DNA from 4 places in the Shewanella sp. SM101 genome. Region 3 is predicted to be linked to each of the others. Evidence: predicted binding sites of a transcription regulator. Region 3 holds the regulator's gene; each other region holds the start of a gene.
What was found. The regulator sigma-54, encoded in region 3, starts transcription at its own class of promoters, with help from an activator protein. The targets are predictions, from matches to a motif close to GTTGGCACGNNNNTNGNNT.
Positions count from the first base shown of each region.

Region 1 (3,803 bases), on a different contig from region 3:
GTTGAATATTTTATATTTTTTGTTCGTCCTATAAATTCTCAGTCATCCAGCCTAAAAAGTTAGGCTGGATGTCCTCCACAACGATCACTCATCTTGCTCAGTGGTTTCCTGATAAGGAACAAACACTTTAAGAGATGCTGGCTGGACTTCTATAGTGAGATCCGCAGGCTCAAATACTTCACCATCAATCACATATTTACACTTAGGCTGGCTGCTGATAGTGACCTTTTTAGCATGGGCATGATGGACTTTACTTGCACTCGCTTGTTGATCTCGCACATTTTTATTACCTTCTTTCACCCATCCTGCAATCGCTAATTCAGCGAGGCTAAGCAACTGCTCTTTGGGTTCATCGCCAGCATCCAACCAAGTAATGTCGAGCAAACCGTCGGTCATGTTTGGTTCGCCATCGCCCTGCGCCAACACGCTGGTAAACGGTGCGGCATTGGCAACGATTAGGCTATGGGTCGTCAATGTTGTGGGTTTTGCATCATCTAAGCTGAGCTGGATGGTTAAAGTGATATCGGCATTCACTGCGCGCCATAAGCCATCGAGGTAGGCAAACTGGCCGAGAGCATTTTTACGCTCACGGTTTGCGGATTCAATCATTTGTTGCTCAAACCCTATGCCCACAAGCAACAACACTAACTCCTCATTACAACGCGCGGTATCAATGGCTTGGCAATGCCCTTGAATAATATTATCCAGCGCCTGAGAGATAGGAATAAGCTTACTGCCTAAACCAAAGAGGGCATGACTGAGGGCATTAGTTGTGCCAAGAGGAATGATGCCTAAGACGATATCCGTATCAACGATTTGAGAGGCAACTTCAGTCACAGTACCATCGCCACCACAGGCGATAATAATATCAGCGCCTGCATTACGGGCTTGCTCGGCGAAGACATTTGCGGTTTCGTCTGCTGTTGTGAGTTTTAAAGTCAGGTCAAAATAGGCTTTGAGTTCATCTTGGATTTGCTCGCGGTATTCTTGCCATTTCCCGCCACCAGAAACTGGGTTGGCGATAATCCACGCCACTTTGTGGATGTTAATTTTCCCTTGACTGAGCATGCGATCGAGCGCGCGTAATTGCCATTTGTTTAAGCCGGCGGTTTTGCGAATTTGCTTTATCTGCTGCAGTACTTCGGCGAAGTGCTGTTGTTTATCTTTACAAACCAAATAAGCGGCGAGTACCAGCACTGAGCGGCCACGACCCATAGCACAGTGGATGAGTACCTGTTTATTGGCGCGCACTTGGCGGTGCAGCCAGTTAACGGCTTGATTGAGTTGGGCGCTGGTCGGTACGCTATGGTCGAGGATGGGAATATTTAAATACTCGATATGATCTTCAAATTGCGACCAATCTAAGCCATCAAATTCAGCGGTGACATCCAGAATGGCAGTGATCTTATTGGCTTTAATCGTTTCCAGATCTGCGGAAAAGAGTCTACAGCCGAGATACAGATGTTCATCAATCCTTTGCATGGGCGGTACTGAATCGTATTTTCTGGCCCAGTGGTTATAGAGTCGACTGCCTAATAAAAAGGGAATAAAACCCCAACGAATATACCAAGGAATAGTACCATCTTGGCGTTTTCTAAAAATACTGGCGAGATTAAACCAATAGGCTGAACCGACTAAAAACAGTGACAGACTTGTCCATGCACAAATAAAAGTGAGCAGGGGAGAAGTGTCTGTTACTGCAAAATAGGCTAACAATACTGCACCTGCAGTGTACAAATATTTGATGTGGATCTTCGTTAGCATGCAAGTCCTCCAATGCCATTGTTCTTGGTTAAAATCGTTGCACTTGAATGGATAGATGTCGAGATGAGAGATGCAGAAATGAGCGAGTCTAAACCAAAAGGGTGGCAGTAGACGAGTCTATTGCCACCCTAAAGTCAGGTTTGTTTAGCACTTAGTATCTTTAGCTTTAACACCTTCTTTGACTTCTTCACAGGCATCTTCGATAGCGTTACCTGTATCAGTCATTACTTCATCGATTTTTTCGCCCGCGTCTTCGGCTTTGTTATCACTACAGGCCGTTAAACCTAGGGCGAGTAATAATGCGAATGCTGCACTTGTCATCAGGGTAAATGGTTTCATATCTATCTCCTTTTCTAAAAAAAATTATAGTCGCGGTGATTTACCCTTAAGGGCATTGATCAGCAGAGAAATCACTAATAACACAATAAATATGAAGAAAATGATTTTCGCTATTCCCGCCGCTGCGCCAGCAATCCCAGCAAATCCTAACAACCCGGCAATCACGGCAACAACTAGAAATAATAATGTCCAACCTAGCATAATAACCTCCTGCCCTTGTATTAATCCTTCTCATGACCGTTTGTGTCACTTGTAAGGTAACGGCTAATGGCTCTTACTTGATTGCGATCTTAATGCCAACTTTAAAAATTTTAAGTAGTTAATTGATTTTAAATATAATTTAAATCATTTTATTTAAAATGGTGTGAGTGAATTAAAAGAGGGGTAGGCAATTTTTACCTAAGCTTCGGTAAGAGTTTCAGCCTAATACGTTGAATCAAAGACTGTGAGCTGATGTCGTTCATAAGTAAAGACAAATAAAAGCCGACACTGTTAATTCGTGAATCAATTCATTAATTAATCAGTGTCGGCTTGTTCTCTATGGGCTTTTTAACGCCAAGCAATTACTGTGGTTAAAAACGCGTGGCACTTAATGATTGCAGTCATCAAAACCTTCCTGTTTTGATGGGCCACCAGCGAGTGTGCCAGATGCGAGCGAGTGCAGCGGTGCAAATCGGATGGCATCATTACTTGCCAATATGTTGAAATTAATAAGCAATCTATCTCAGTCAATCAAAATGCACTTTGATATGTTCGGGTAAGTTTTGCAGGCTTGCCGGATCAAGCTTACATCCGCTAGCAAACACGTCTCTTAAGCTTGGTAGTTTGGCCAGAGGCGTGAGATCGGTCACTTGAGTGTGGGATATACTAAGGTGGATTAGTCCAGTTAAATTTTCTAATGGCATTAGGTCTGAAACCGCGGTGTTGGCAATATCTAACATCTCTAACTTAGGCATGTTAGCCAACGGGGTTAAGTCTGAAACCGCAGTGTTGGCAATATCTAAAATCTCTAACTTAGGCATGTTAGCCAACGGGGTTAAGTCCGAGACCTGAGTTTTAGTTAGTGAGAGTACTGTTAGCTGAGTTAATTTTCTAAGCGGCATCAAGTCTGCAACATCAGTATTGCTGCAAATCAGAAAATCTATTTTAGTCAAGTTGGCTATGGGGGATAAATCGGTCACTTTAGTGCCCTTGAGCATTAGAAACTCTAGTTGTTGTAGTTCCACCAATGGCGTTAGCTCGGGCACTTGGGTGTTGTGCATATTAAGAGATATTAGTTTTGTTAGCCCTGCGAGCGGCGTTAAATCCGCCACGGCAGTGTTTGAGAAATACAGACTTTTAAGTTCGGTAAGCAGGGTTAACGGTGCTAGATCTAATACTTGTGTGTCACTGAATTCAAGCCTCTCTAGCTGATTGAAATCTTTCAATAACTGCAAGTTGTTCACTTGGGTATGGCTTAAATTCAATCTGTTTAAGTTGGACCACAGCTTGAGCGGACGTAGATCGGCCGATTGTACGCCACTTAAATTAAGACTCGCTGCATTCTCTTGGCCATAATCTTTGAAAGCCGCCGAGATCGCCCTGCGGCTCACACTGTCTTCGTTATCATAATCGCGGCAAAGCTCGGGCCACAGGCTATAGATTGATGCTGAACCATCAAACTGTCCTTTGGCGAAATTATGTATCCATAATTTAGTAAC
Region 1 covers NZ_JAKKRH010000028.1:2,731-6,533, reverse strand. The annotation lists gene L5M38_RS15485 (hypothetical protein) at 1-34, shown strand, start outside; gene L5M38_RS15480 (diacylglycerol kinase family protein) at 85-1,764, opposite strand; gene L5M38_RS15475 (hypothetical protein) at 1,909-2,103, opposite strand; gene L5M38_RS15470 (DUF1328 family protein) at 2,128-2,304, opposite strand; gene L5M38_RS15465 (NACHT domain-containing protein) at 2,832-3,803, opposite strand, start outside.
Region 1: the regulator sigma-54 is predicted to act here: its motif matches at 2,386-2,404, upstream of L5M38_RS15470 (DUF1328 family protein).

Region 2 (3,803 bases), on a different contig from region 3:
TCAAGTCGCTGAAGCAGCTAAGTCTATGCTGCAACAAACACTTGGGATGGGTAAATAACATGTGTTACTTAGGAGGTAAGCTGTGAGCCTCATTAATCAAATTAACCAAGCGTCGGCGCAGACGGCTCAAAATAAGAGTCAGCCAAATGCCGTTACGACGAATTCATCAACCAGCTCAACGGGTAATCCGTTTCTTGATGGCATACGTTTGCCAAAAGATTCAATAGTACCGGAAGCAAAAAGCCAGCAGTTAACTCAAGATGACTTTTTCTCGTTATTAAGCCAACAGTTATCGATGCAAGATCCCTTTAAGCCCGTCGACAACGACCAAATGATTGCGCAGATGGCATCATTCTCGACGGTTGATGGTATTACTAAGTTGAATAAGGAAATCGTTAATTTAAACGGTGTTATGACATCAAGCCAAGCATTACAGGCATCAGGACTTGTTGGTCGCAAGGTATTGATCCCAACTGATACAGGTAACATTTCAGCTGAAAGCCCAACAATAAAAGGTGTGATTAGCACGCCAGCTAAAATTCCTGAAGTTACTGTACGTGTTGAGGATGAGAAAGGCCAAGTTGTGACCACCTTTAAAGTTGATGGCAGTAAGGGGGGCAATGTCGATGTTAACTGGGATGGCCTCGATAAAGATGGAAAACCTGTAACCGCAGGTAACTATACGATCAAGGCGAGTGGTTTAGTGGATGGTAAATCCCAAGAATTGCCAGTCTCGACCTATGCTCATGTGACCAGCGTTTCTCTCGGTACGGCCAGTACTGGCGCGATTCTTAACTTGAGAGGCGGTATGGGCATCAAGTTAACCGATGTGTTAGCTGTGTCTGAAACCTAAGTTTGCCTAAAAGAATTTTTGCAGTATCCGAATTGGGCGTAAGTCGCTCATAAATGAATTGAGTCAAGTGTAGAGGTGAATTATGTCGTTTAACATTGCATTGAGTGGCATTTCTGCCGCGCAGAAAGATTTAAACACTACGGCGAATAACATTGCTAATGCGAACACCATAGGCTTTAAAGAGTCCCGTGCTGAATTTGCGGATGTTTACGCTAATTCTATTTTTTCGAATGCTAAAACTGCTGTCGGTGGTGGTGTTGCTACGAGTCAAGTGGCACAACAATTCCATCAAGGTAGCTTACAGTTGACGAATAACTCCCTTGATATGGCGATTAAAGGTGGTGGCTTTTTCGTTACAGCCTCTGAACTGGGTACATTAGACCACTCGTTTACCCGTGCTGGAGCATTTAAGGTCGATAAAAATAATTACATGGTTGATTCTGCTGGTAATTATTTGCAAACTTTCCCAGTGGATAAAGATGGGAACTCAACATCAGTGAGTTTAACGACGGCTAAGCCGGTACAAATACCAGACACTGCGGGTAGCCCTGTAAAGACGGAGAATGTTACTTTACAAATGAACTTAAATGCTAAGGAAAGTGCACTCGACCCCGCGGCATTTGATCCTCTAGATGCAAAAACCTACAATAACGTTACATCAATGACAATTTATGACTCACTCGGTGAGCCACATATTATGACCACTTATTTTGTTAAGCCCAAAGATGGTTCGTACAATGGTGAGAACAATTGGGTGGCTTACTATGCTGTTGATGGAAAGCAAGTCGATTTAGCCGGTCCTGCTGGTACTTATCAAACAGATACCACCGGCGATGGTACGCCTGATGCAACGGGCACAGCTCAAACTGCTGGTGGTTGGAAAGGCTCTGTACTCAAGTTTAATTCTGTTGGTGTCTACACTGGTAGTGATCCTGCTATAGTCAAGACTGAGGCTTTGGGCGTCAGTGGTGCGGGTGTTTTAGGGGCTGGTGCCGATGGCACTCAAGATTTGACTGTGAAGTTTAATGCCCCAACGCAATATGCGGCTCCTTTTGGTGCAACTGAGTTGACGCAAGATGGTACGACTGTAGGTCGCTTAACTAACGTTGAAATCGGCGAAGATGGTTTAGTGACCGCGAGTTATTCTAATGGTTCAACCGTGCCTTTAGCACGGGTTGCTTTAGTTCGTTTTGCTAACGAACAAGGTTTAACGCAAGTGGGTAATACGTCGTGGAAGGCTAGTTTGAACTCAGGTCCAGCGTTAGCGGGTGAGGCAAATAGTGGAACTTTTGGTAGCATCAGTTCATCGGCGTTAGAGCAATCGAACATCGATTTGACGACTGAACTGGTTGATTTAATTTCGGCGCAGCGTAACTTCCAAGCGAACTCTCGTACCCTTGAAGTGAATAACACGCTGCAACAAACCGTATTACAAATCCGCTAATCATTACTTTATTTAACTAAGTGTTGCCGCCAGTGGCAACACTTAGCCTTTATCCTGCTGTCAACTCACTTCATTTCCTTATTCTTCAATTTTATCAGTAAATTAAAATTAATTTTTATTGGCACGATGCTTGCTTTGATATCGTCATGTAGAAAATTTGACGGAGCAGTCTGTGGACAAATTCCTTTATGTCGCCATGAGTGGCGCTAAGCAAAATATGAATGAGCTGGCACTCCGTGCGAACAATTTAGCCAATGCTAATACCGATGGTTTTAAATCAGATATGGCGCAGGCCAGATCGATGCAAGCCTTCGGTGAAGGGTTGCCTTCAAGGGTGTTTGCGATGACAGAATCTCCGTCAGCTAATTTTCGCTCTGGTCCGATTAAAACCACTGGACGGGATCTCGATGTTGCCATTAAAGGCGATGGCTGGTTTGCCGTTCAGGCTAAAGATGGCAGTGAAGCTTATACCCGTTCAGGTAGTCTCAGTTTCGATGCGACGGGCATGTTGTATAACGACAGAGGCAATCCCGTGATGGGGGACGCTGGCCCGATAGTGCTGCCATTACCTATTGATAAAGTGTCTATTTCACAGGATGGCATAGTGTCTGTTCGCCCTCAAGGGGCGACTGCTGAAGTGATAGAAGAAGTGGCGAGATTGAAGTTAGTCAATCCCGGCAATGCGCAGATGATGCGTGGTGAAGATGGATTATTTCGACAAATGTCAGGTGAACCAGCACCAGCTGACCCTTTCGTCGCAGTTGAAAGTGGTGCCGTAGAGGGCAGTAACGTTAACCCTGTTGATGAAATGGTGTCTTTGATTGATCTTCAGCGGCAGTTTGAATTGCAAGTCAAGATGATGAAAACCGCGGAAGAGAATGATCGCGCTTCATCTTCATTAATGCGTATTAGTTAGGAGATAGATTATGCATCCGGCGTTATGGATTAGTAAAACTGGCTTAGACGCACAGCAAACTGATATTTCAGTGATTTCAAACAACGTAGCAAACGCTAGCACTGTGGGCTACAAAAAAAGCCGCGCAGTATTTGAAGATTTACTCTATCAAACAGTTAACCAAGCGGGTGGTGTTAGTGCATCTAACACTAAGCTACCCAACGGATTAAACATAGGTGCGGGTACGAAAGTCGTCGCCACTCAAAAAATGTTTACTCAGGGTAACATGCTGACGACGGATAACTCACTGGATCTCATGATTGAAGGTCCTGGATTTTTTGAAATCCAGCTCCCTGATGGAACCACTGCTTATACTCGAAATGGTCAGTTTACCTTAGACGATACGGGTCAGATTGTGACGCCAGGTTCTGGCTATTTGCTACAACCCGCGATCACTATTCCTGATAATGCGACCAGTATTACCGTTTCAGCAGAGGGTGAAGTTTCAGTAAAAACGCCGGGTACCGCTGAGAACCAAGTCGTGGGTCAGTTGACTATGACGGATTTTATTAATCCATCGGGTCTAGATCCTATGGGACAAAACTTATATA
Region 2 covers NZ_JAKKRH010000012.1:50,030-53,832, forward strand. The annotation lists gene flgC (flagellar basal body rod protein FlgC) at 1-58, shown strand, start outside; gene flgD (flagellar hook assembly protein FlgD) at 83-853, shown strand; gene flgE (flagellar hook protein FlgE) at 936-2,297, shown strand; gene flgF (flagellar basal-body rod protein FlgF) at 2,470-3,213, shown strand; gene flgG (flagellar basal-body rod protein FlgG) at 3,224-3,803, shown strand, end outside.
Region 2: the regulator sigma-54 is predicted to act here: its motif matches at 2,415-2,433, upstream of flgF (flagellar basal-body rod protein FlgF).

Region 3 (3,803 bases):
ACGTCGACACTGATGGCGACGAGATCGTTACTGCCTTTGAGTTGCTCAAGCAAACTGCCAATCAATGGCAAGGGAAGGTTATCGACACAATAATAGCCGAGATCTTCGAGTACCCTAAGGGCGACAGATTTGCCTGAGCCTGAGCGGCCCGACACTATGACCAGTTTCATCCAGTGATTACCTGATAGAGTTCCGTTTCATCATGCGTCTTGCGTAATTGCTTTAATATTTGCTTGTCGCTCAGCTTTTCGGCCATGCAAGACAAGGTACTTAAGTGCTGCTGACATTGGTCTGCAGGCACCAGTAGTGCAAATAAAATATCAACAGGTTGCTTATCGATAGCATCAAATGCTATCGGCTCTTCACACTTAATTAGTATGGCAATGGGCTGATCTATATCGGCTAGTCGACCATGTGGAATGGCGATGCCGTTACCTATACCTGTGCTCCCCATCTTTTCGCGCGCCACTAGGCTTTCGAATATCTCTTGAGATGAGAGGGTCGGGTACTGGGCAGCGACTAAGTCGCTGATGAGTTCCAGTACCTTTTTCTTGCTGCCCGGAGTGGCGCAGGTAGTGCACTCCGGCCGCAGTATGGTACAAAGTTCCATTATTAGTGTTTTGTTAACTTCTCTTTGTGTTTAATAACCTGACGGTCAAGCTTGTCAATCAGGGCGTCTATAGCGGCATACATGTCAGCATGCTCTGAAGTAGCAAAAACTTCACCACCTATGAGGTTTATTCTCGCTTCGGCAATCTGTTGCATTTTCTCAACATTGAGCACAACGTGCACATTATTGATCTGTTCGAAATGGCGTTCAAGTTTTGAAAACTTTTCTTCTACATATGCACGTAACGATTCGGTAATTTCGATATGGTGCCCACTTAGGTTTATTTGCATAGAAACGTCCTCCGATATCCACTGTAGGTTATAAACTTTTACGCTGATTAGAAGGTGGAATAAGCATAGCCTCTCGGTACTTCGCAATGGTTCTGCGGGCTACGTTGATCCCTTGTTCTGCCAGAAGTTGTGCCATCTTACTATCGCTTAATGGTTTTTTCTGGTTTTCCGCTGCAACCAGTTTCTTGATAAAGGCTCTGATTGCTGTGGATGAGCACTCACCACCATCGTCAGTACCGACGTGGCTAGAGAAGAAGTATTTTAGTTCAAAAAGTCCCTTAGGGGTATGCATGTATTTTTGAGTTGTGACCCGTGAGATGGTGGACTCATGCATTTCTACCGCTTCGGCAATATCGTTAAGCACCATAGGCTTCATGGCTTCTTCACCGTACTCAAAGAAACCTTGCTGATATTGCACTATGCAATTAGCAACTTTAAGCAAAGTATCGTTACGGCTTTCTAGGCTCTTAATAAACCATTTAGCCTCTTGCAGATGGCCGCGAATAAATTGGCTATCGGCTTGGTTTTTGGTACTGCGTGCCATAGAAGCATAATGTTGATTTACATTGATTTTGGGCATGCAGTCAGGATTAAGCTCAACGACCCAGCGGCCATTTTTCTTCGACACAGACACATCTGGGATAACGTATTCGTCATTATTGGGCGTGATCAACAAACCTGGGCGAGGATTGAGGGTTTGGATAAGTGCTATACCATCCCTTAATTCATCTTCTTTTAATTTAGTCTTACGCATCAATAATCTAAAATCACGGGCGGCGATCAGATCTAAATGATCTTTGATCAGCATGCGGGCGTTTTCTAGGTTGGGAGTATCAGCGGCGAAATGCGACAGTTGGATCAGCAGGCATTCACTTAAATCGCGGGCGGCAACGCCTATGGGATCAAAATGCTGAATGCGCTTGAGTACGGCTTCGACTTCGTCAAGCTCAACTTCAGGATTGCCCATGGCTTCGAGAATTTCTTCAGTGCTTTGGGTGAGATAGCCCTGATCGTCGATGGCATCAATAATGGCGGTGGCAATGGCTAAATCGGTTTCAGAAAACGGCGTGAGGTTTTTTTGCCATTCTAAGTGTTCGTACAAACCTTCACTGGTCTCGCCTTGGAAGGGCATATCGTCTTCACGACTGCCGCCGGGGCCTGAGTTTGGGGAGGCGGTAAACACTTCATCCCATGTGGTGTCCATGGGGAGCTCATCGGGCATGGATTCTTTGGTTAGCGACTCTGCCGTGTCTATGGTGGAGCTGTCTTTTTCTGGTGGCAGAGTGCTAGATTCACTGAAATCCGTATCGGATAGCGTTTGGTTTACAGGGGGTTTAGTGGCGTCGAATTGATCCTCTTCCAGCTCGAGAAGGGGATTAGAATCTAATGCTTGCTGGATCTCTTGCTGCAGTTCTAATGACGACAGTTGCAACAGACGTATGGCCTGTTGTAATTGTGGCGTCATGGTTAACTGTTGACCCAGTTTGAGCTGGAGTGACGCTTTCATGTTACCGCTGATCCCTACGTTATTATTGTTGGAGGAGGTCGCTTATTATCATTTTGAGTGAAGCCTAATGGCGGTATAAATTGTCTCCATAGGCTTCGCTCGATTAACTATAGCCTGAATTGTTCACCTAAGTACACAGCCCTAACTTGCTGATTGTCTAAGATCTCTGCTGGAGTTCCTTCGGCAATCAGGTTTCCGTGACTCACAATATAAGCATGTTCACATACATCTAATGTCTCGCGGACATTATGGTCTGTGATCAGTACGCCAAGGCCGCGACTTTTGAGTTGTTCGATAATCTTCTTGATGTCGATAACCGAAATAGGATCGACGCCGGCAAACGGTTCATCGAGCAAAATGAACTTAGGATTAGCGGCTAAAGCCCGCGCAATTTCGACGCGACGACGTTCGCCACCCGACAATGACATGCCTTGGCTGTCACGGATGTGGGTGATATGAAACTCTTCGAGCAGATGTTCTAGTTCTTCTTCTCGTTCTTCGTTTTTAAGTTCTTTACGAGTTTGCAGTACGGCCATGATGTTGTCATGAACAGTTAGCTTACGAAAGATACTGGCTTCCTGCGGTAAGTAACCTATGCCTTTGCGGGCACGCAGATGCATAGGATCTGCGGTTAAATCATCATCGTCGATAAAGATATGCCCCTTATCGCTCTTCACTAGCCCGACAACCATGTAAAAGGTCGTGGTTTTACCGGCACCGTTTGGACCGAGTAGGCCAACGACTTGACCGGTTTTTACCGTCAGACTGACGTCTTTAACCACTTGGCGACTCTTGTAACTTTTTGCCAGATTTTGTGCTCTTAAGGTGATTTGGGTCATTTAGAGTCCTGCTTTTTTACAGGTTTATCCGCCGGAGCGTCTGATTTAGCATCATCTTGATAGTTTTCAGGCTGAATAATAGTGATCACGCGATCGTCACCACTGCCAGTACTCTCGGCCATCAATTTCTGTTGAATCATGTTATAGCGGATTAAATTGCCTGTAACTTGGCTACCTGCTTGATCTAATGACGCCATACCTTTCAGTGTTAAGGTGCGGCTTGCCATATCGTAACGAATTTCTTTCGCGCTTGCCGATGCTGGGCGACCATCGTCTAATATTTGGCTATACGTAGCAGGGTTGCCTGTGGCGACCAAAGTTTTGCTATTTTCACCTTCAGCGGAAAATGCACGCAGTTCATTTGCTTGGATTTTTATTGAGCCTTGGGTAACTTCAACTGGACCAAAGAAGATGATCTGGTTGTTTTTGATATCCGCAGTTTGGCTCACAGCTTTAATTTTGACTTCTTGCTTTAAGTCGCCCACTTTCGCGAAAGCACTCATGCTCATAATTAGCATTAGGCTGGCAAGTAATACGTTATTTTGCTTCATATGTTC
Region 3 covers NZ_JAKKRH010000032.1:30,447-34,249, reverse strand. The annotation lists gene rapZ (RNase adapter RapZ) at 1-170, opposite strand, end outside; gene ptsN (PTS IIA-like nitrogen regulatory protein PtsN) at 167-610, opposite strand; gene hpf (ribosome hibernation promoting factor) at 613-900, opposite strand; gene L5M38_RS16945 (RNA polymerase factor sigma-54) at 929-2,407, opposite strand; gene lptB (LPS export ABC transporter ATP-binding protein) at 2,515-3,246, opposite strand; gene lptA (lipopolysaccharide transport periplasmic protein LptA) at 3,243-3,797, opposite strand; gene lptC (LPS export ABC transporter periplasmic protein LptC) at 3,784-3,803, opposite strand, start outside.

Region 4 (3,803 bases), on a different contig from region 3:
TAATGGAGGACATTGATGACTGGGTACTTGAGCAAGCCTGTACACAGGCATTGAGTTGGCTAACCCAATTACAGCCAACAGGGAAAGAATTCACCATTGCCGTTAACCTGTCTGCATCGCAAATTGGAAATGAGAACCTGTTTGATAAAATAGCGAGTACGCTGACTAAGACAGGACTTCCTGCTGTAGCATTAGAGCTTGAAATTACTGAAAATTGCCTTATTGAAGATCCCCATGAACATGCCAAAATGCTCGATAGAATCGCCGAGTTAGGGGTGCGTTTTGCCCTCGATGATTTTGGGACGGGTTTTTCGTCCTTAGAACATATCAAATTGTTTCCCATTAGCGTGCTGAAAATCGATAAAAGCTTTGTCGCTTCCTATGATAAGGATGATAAAGACACTCGTTTGCTCGCTGCATTACTTAACTTCGCCCATGGGTTTAATGTCATATCAGTAGCTGAGGGCGTTGAAACAATTGAGCAGGCTGAGTTTTGTACTTCTCGCCATTGTACTGTATTACAAGGTTATTTATTTTCTCGTCCCTTAGATGCAACGGAGTTTGAGGCTAAGTATATTTTGCCGCTGTTAATTTAAACGAGTTCCGAATGTGATAGGTCTTGAAGTATTTCATTAGCATAATGATTTCGTCTGGTGAGGAATATTTTCTTGCTTTACACTGAGCAATAGACAAATATCAGCCCCTTTTTCTGTCGCTGTGCTTTTGGTGCCGCAGAACGGTTTATTCACTCATGCTTAAGTTGGTCACTCAGCAATGAAAATAGGTATTTTATCCCAATTCCCCCAGTTGTATTCAACACAACGCTTAGTCGCGGCTTGCCAAAGTCGTGGACATGAAGCGGTCGTGATCAATACGCTGAATTGCTACATGAATATTAATTCTATTAAACCTAGCATTCATTATGAAGGTACTGAATTAGTTGGGTTTGATGCCATCATTCCGCGTATTCATGCTAGCGTGACTTTTTATGGTTGTGCCGTTGTACGTCAGTTTGAAATGATGGGTGTATATGCCGCGAATGATTCAATCTCCATTGCGCGTTCGCGGGACAAATTGCGGGCACTGCAACTACTTTCCCGCAAAGGGATTGGCATGCCAGTGACGGGTTTTGCCAATAAGCCAAATGATATCCCAGATCTCATCAATATGGTGGGCGGCGCTCCGTTAGTCATTAAATTACTCGAAGGCACTCAAGGGATTGGTGTCGTACTCGCTGAAACTAAAACGGCTGCTGAGAGCGTGATTGAAGCATTCTTGGGGCTCAAAGCGAATATCTTAGTACAGGAATACATTAAAGAATCCAATGGTAGTGATATTCGTTGTTTTGTTGTCGGTGACAAGGTTGTTGCTTCGATGAAGCGTCAAGGTCCCGAGGGCGATTTCCGCTCTAATCTGCATTTAGGTGGTTGTGGTGAGGTGGTAAAAATCACCTCTGTTGAGCGTAAAATGGCTATTGCCGCTGTGAAGGCGATGGGATTGGTTGTCGCGGGAGTAGATATTTTACGTTCTAACCGTGGTCCACTGATCCTTGAGGTTAATTCGGCGCCTGGCATTGAAGGGATTGAGCAAACAACAGGGATTTCAGTGACTGAGCCCATTGTTGAGTATATCGAGAAAATGGTTGCGGCCCGTAAAACAAACCGGTCAATTATTGCCTAATTGGTGATAGTGATAAAATGACGCCACTTTTTAAGGTGGCGTTTTTTATGTTTAGAGCTTATAGATCAAAACTGTAGGAATATCCGAGTACTAGTTTGGCATCATCATCGGTGAGATCGGTATCTGAGACCATAAATGACACTGTGCCTATGCTGGTATCTGCGCTGAGAGTCACGTTATAGTCGGCATAATTATCTTCGCCAAACCAAGATTGGACGACATCACCGTTTGAGTAACCATAGTGCACTGATAAACTCAGCTTTTCAGTGAGAGGTACGGATATTGTCGCGGCAAGATAACTGAGATCTTTATTATCTAAAGGATCGGCGGCCAGATCGTCACCGGCATTGATGACTTGGGAGTAAGCCAGTTCGAGCCATTTCCACGTGACAGCAGCATGGAGCTCACCAAAATCAATACTGCCCGGTGCGTCTGGATAGGCGTAGTAGAGATAGCCAAAGTCGTAGCTAATGTCTTCGGTAATACTGCCGCCATAACCCGCATATAGATCAAGCTCGTAGCTAGTATCATCACCAAAATCCACATTCGATGCCCAAGTTCCCGCATAAAATCCAGAATCGTGGCTGTAGTCAAGACCACCTTGGATTGCGACCGCATCTTTAGTTTGGGTCGCACCGCGCCATAGATAATTAGAGGTACCGCCAATGTTGCCTGATACGGCTGCAAAGGCGTTGCCTGCCAGTAACATTCCCGTCGATAAGGCCAAAACGCTGTACAGTGATTTCTTCATGCTCATCCCCTCGATTGACTTATTTATCGATTCACCATTGGCACACTCAAAGTCAGCTGTGGTCATTAGTGCATCTTGGTTTTTTTCTAAGGAAGGATTTGCTAATCACATGCCACTATTACAATGCCATGTAAAACAAGGTATTAGAACTCGCAATGTTAATGAAATGTTTTTATTTGCCAGTTTGTGGGGCAGAGGCGCACTTTTGTTGTGCAAAAAAATATTCAGTGCTTCACTGGGATTGGGCAAAAAAAACGCCTCACAATGGAGGCGTTGTATTGAATTTTATAACTTAGTTTACGCTGTCACGTAGGGTTTTACCCGCTTTAAACTTAGGCACTGTCGCTTCAGCAATTTGAATTTCTTTACCCGTTTGTGGGTTACGGCCAGTGCGAGCGGCACGAGTCGCTGTTTCAAAAGAACCGAAACCTACGATGGAGATTTTGTCACCATTTTTCATTGATTCGGTAATAGCTGCTTCAAAAGACTTCAATGCGCGTGCTGCTTCTACTTTCGTTAGATCGGCATTTTCTGCAATTTTGGCGATTAGTTCAGTTTTGTTCATTTTTATTGTCTCTTCTTTCCGTAGATTTATTTGAAATAAGCGTGCCTAACATGCCATAAGGTTTAGCACTTGGAAAGCCTTTTGCGTCTAGCGTGCAGCAGGATGTTCAGTAAAGCGCAGAATATTTACTCAGTTCGTGACTTAAGTTTTATTCTGGTTTTATTCTTCTAACAGTTGATAGAGTAATTTTTTAACAAGTTTGGGTTCAAAGGGTTTGTCACATAAGGCATTTACACCCGCTTGGGACACATTGCTGAGGTGGGTATCGTTGGCTTCGGAAGACACCATCAAGATGGGAATGTGCGATTGTTGGCTTTCATTGCGGATAAATTGTGTCAAAGCTAGCCCATCTACACTCGGCATATTGTAATCAGTGATCACTAAGTCGAACATATTGTGTTTCATTAACGCTATGGCTTGCGCGCCATCCTCGGCCTCGGTAATCAGCTTCATCCCTAAGTTACCAATCGTACGTTTAATGACGTTTCTTGCCATACGGCTATCATCGACCACTAATACACGCACATCTTGTACATCGAAATTACTGAGGTCGAGTTCATCGTGGCTGAGTAAATCAATCGTGGCATTCAATGCTGTACCTAAATGGTCGGCACTGAAGGGTTTAGGTAGAATCGCTACTACACCCGATTGGCGGAATATTTCAAGTTGCTCACGGCGGCACTCACTCGAGACCAGCATAAATTGGATATCTTTGCAGTCAGCGTTGGCCCTTAAGTAGCCCAAGAGATCGATGGCAGTGCCATCATCGAAATGCATGGCGCTCGCAATAAGGTCAGGTTTATGGCG
Region 4 covers NZ_JAKKRH010000003.1:197,547-201,349, reverse strand. The annotation lists gene L5M38_RS03055 (putative bifunctional diguanylate cyclase/phosphodiesterase) at 1-596, shown strand, start outside; gene rimK (30S ribosomal protein S6--L-glutamate ligase) at 775-1,680, shown strand; gene L5M38_RS03045 (TorF family putative porin) at 1,739-2,431, opposite strand; gene L5M38_RS03040 (HU family DNA-binding protein) at 2,724-2,996, opposite strand; gene L5M38_RS03035 (response regulator) at 3,156-3,803, opposite strand, start outside.
Region 4: the regulator sigma-54 is predicted to act here: its motif matches at 2,530-2,548, upstream of L5M38_RS03045 (TorF family putative porin).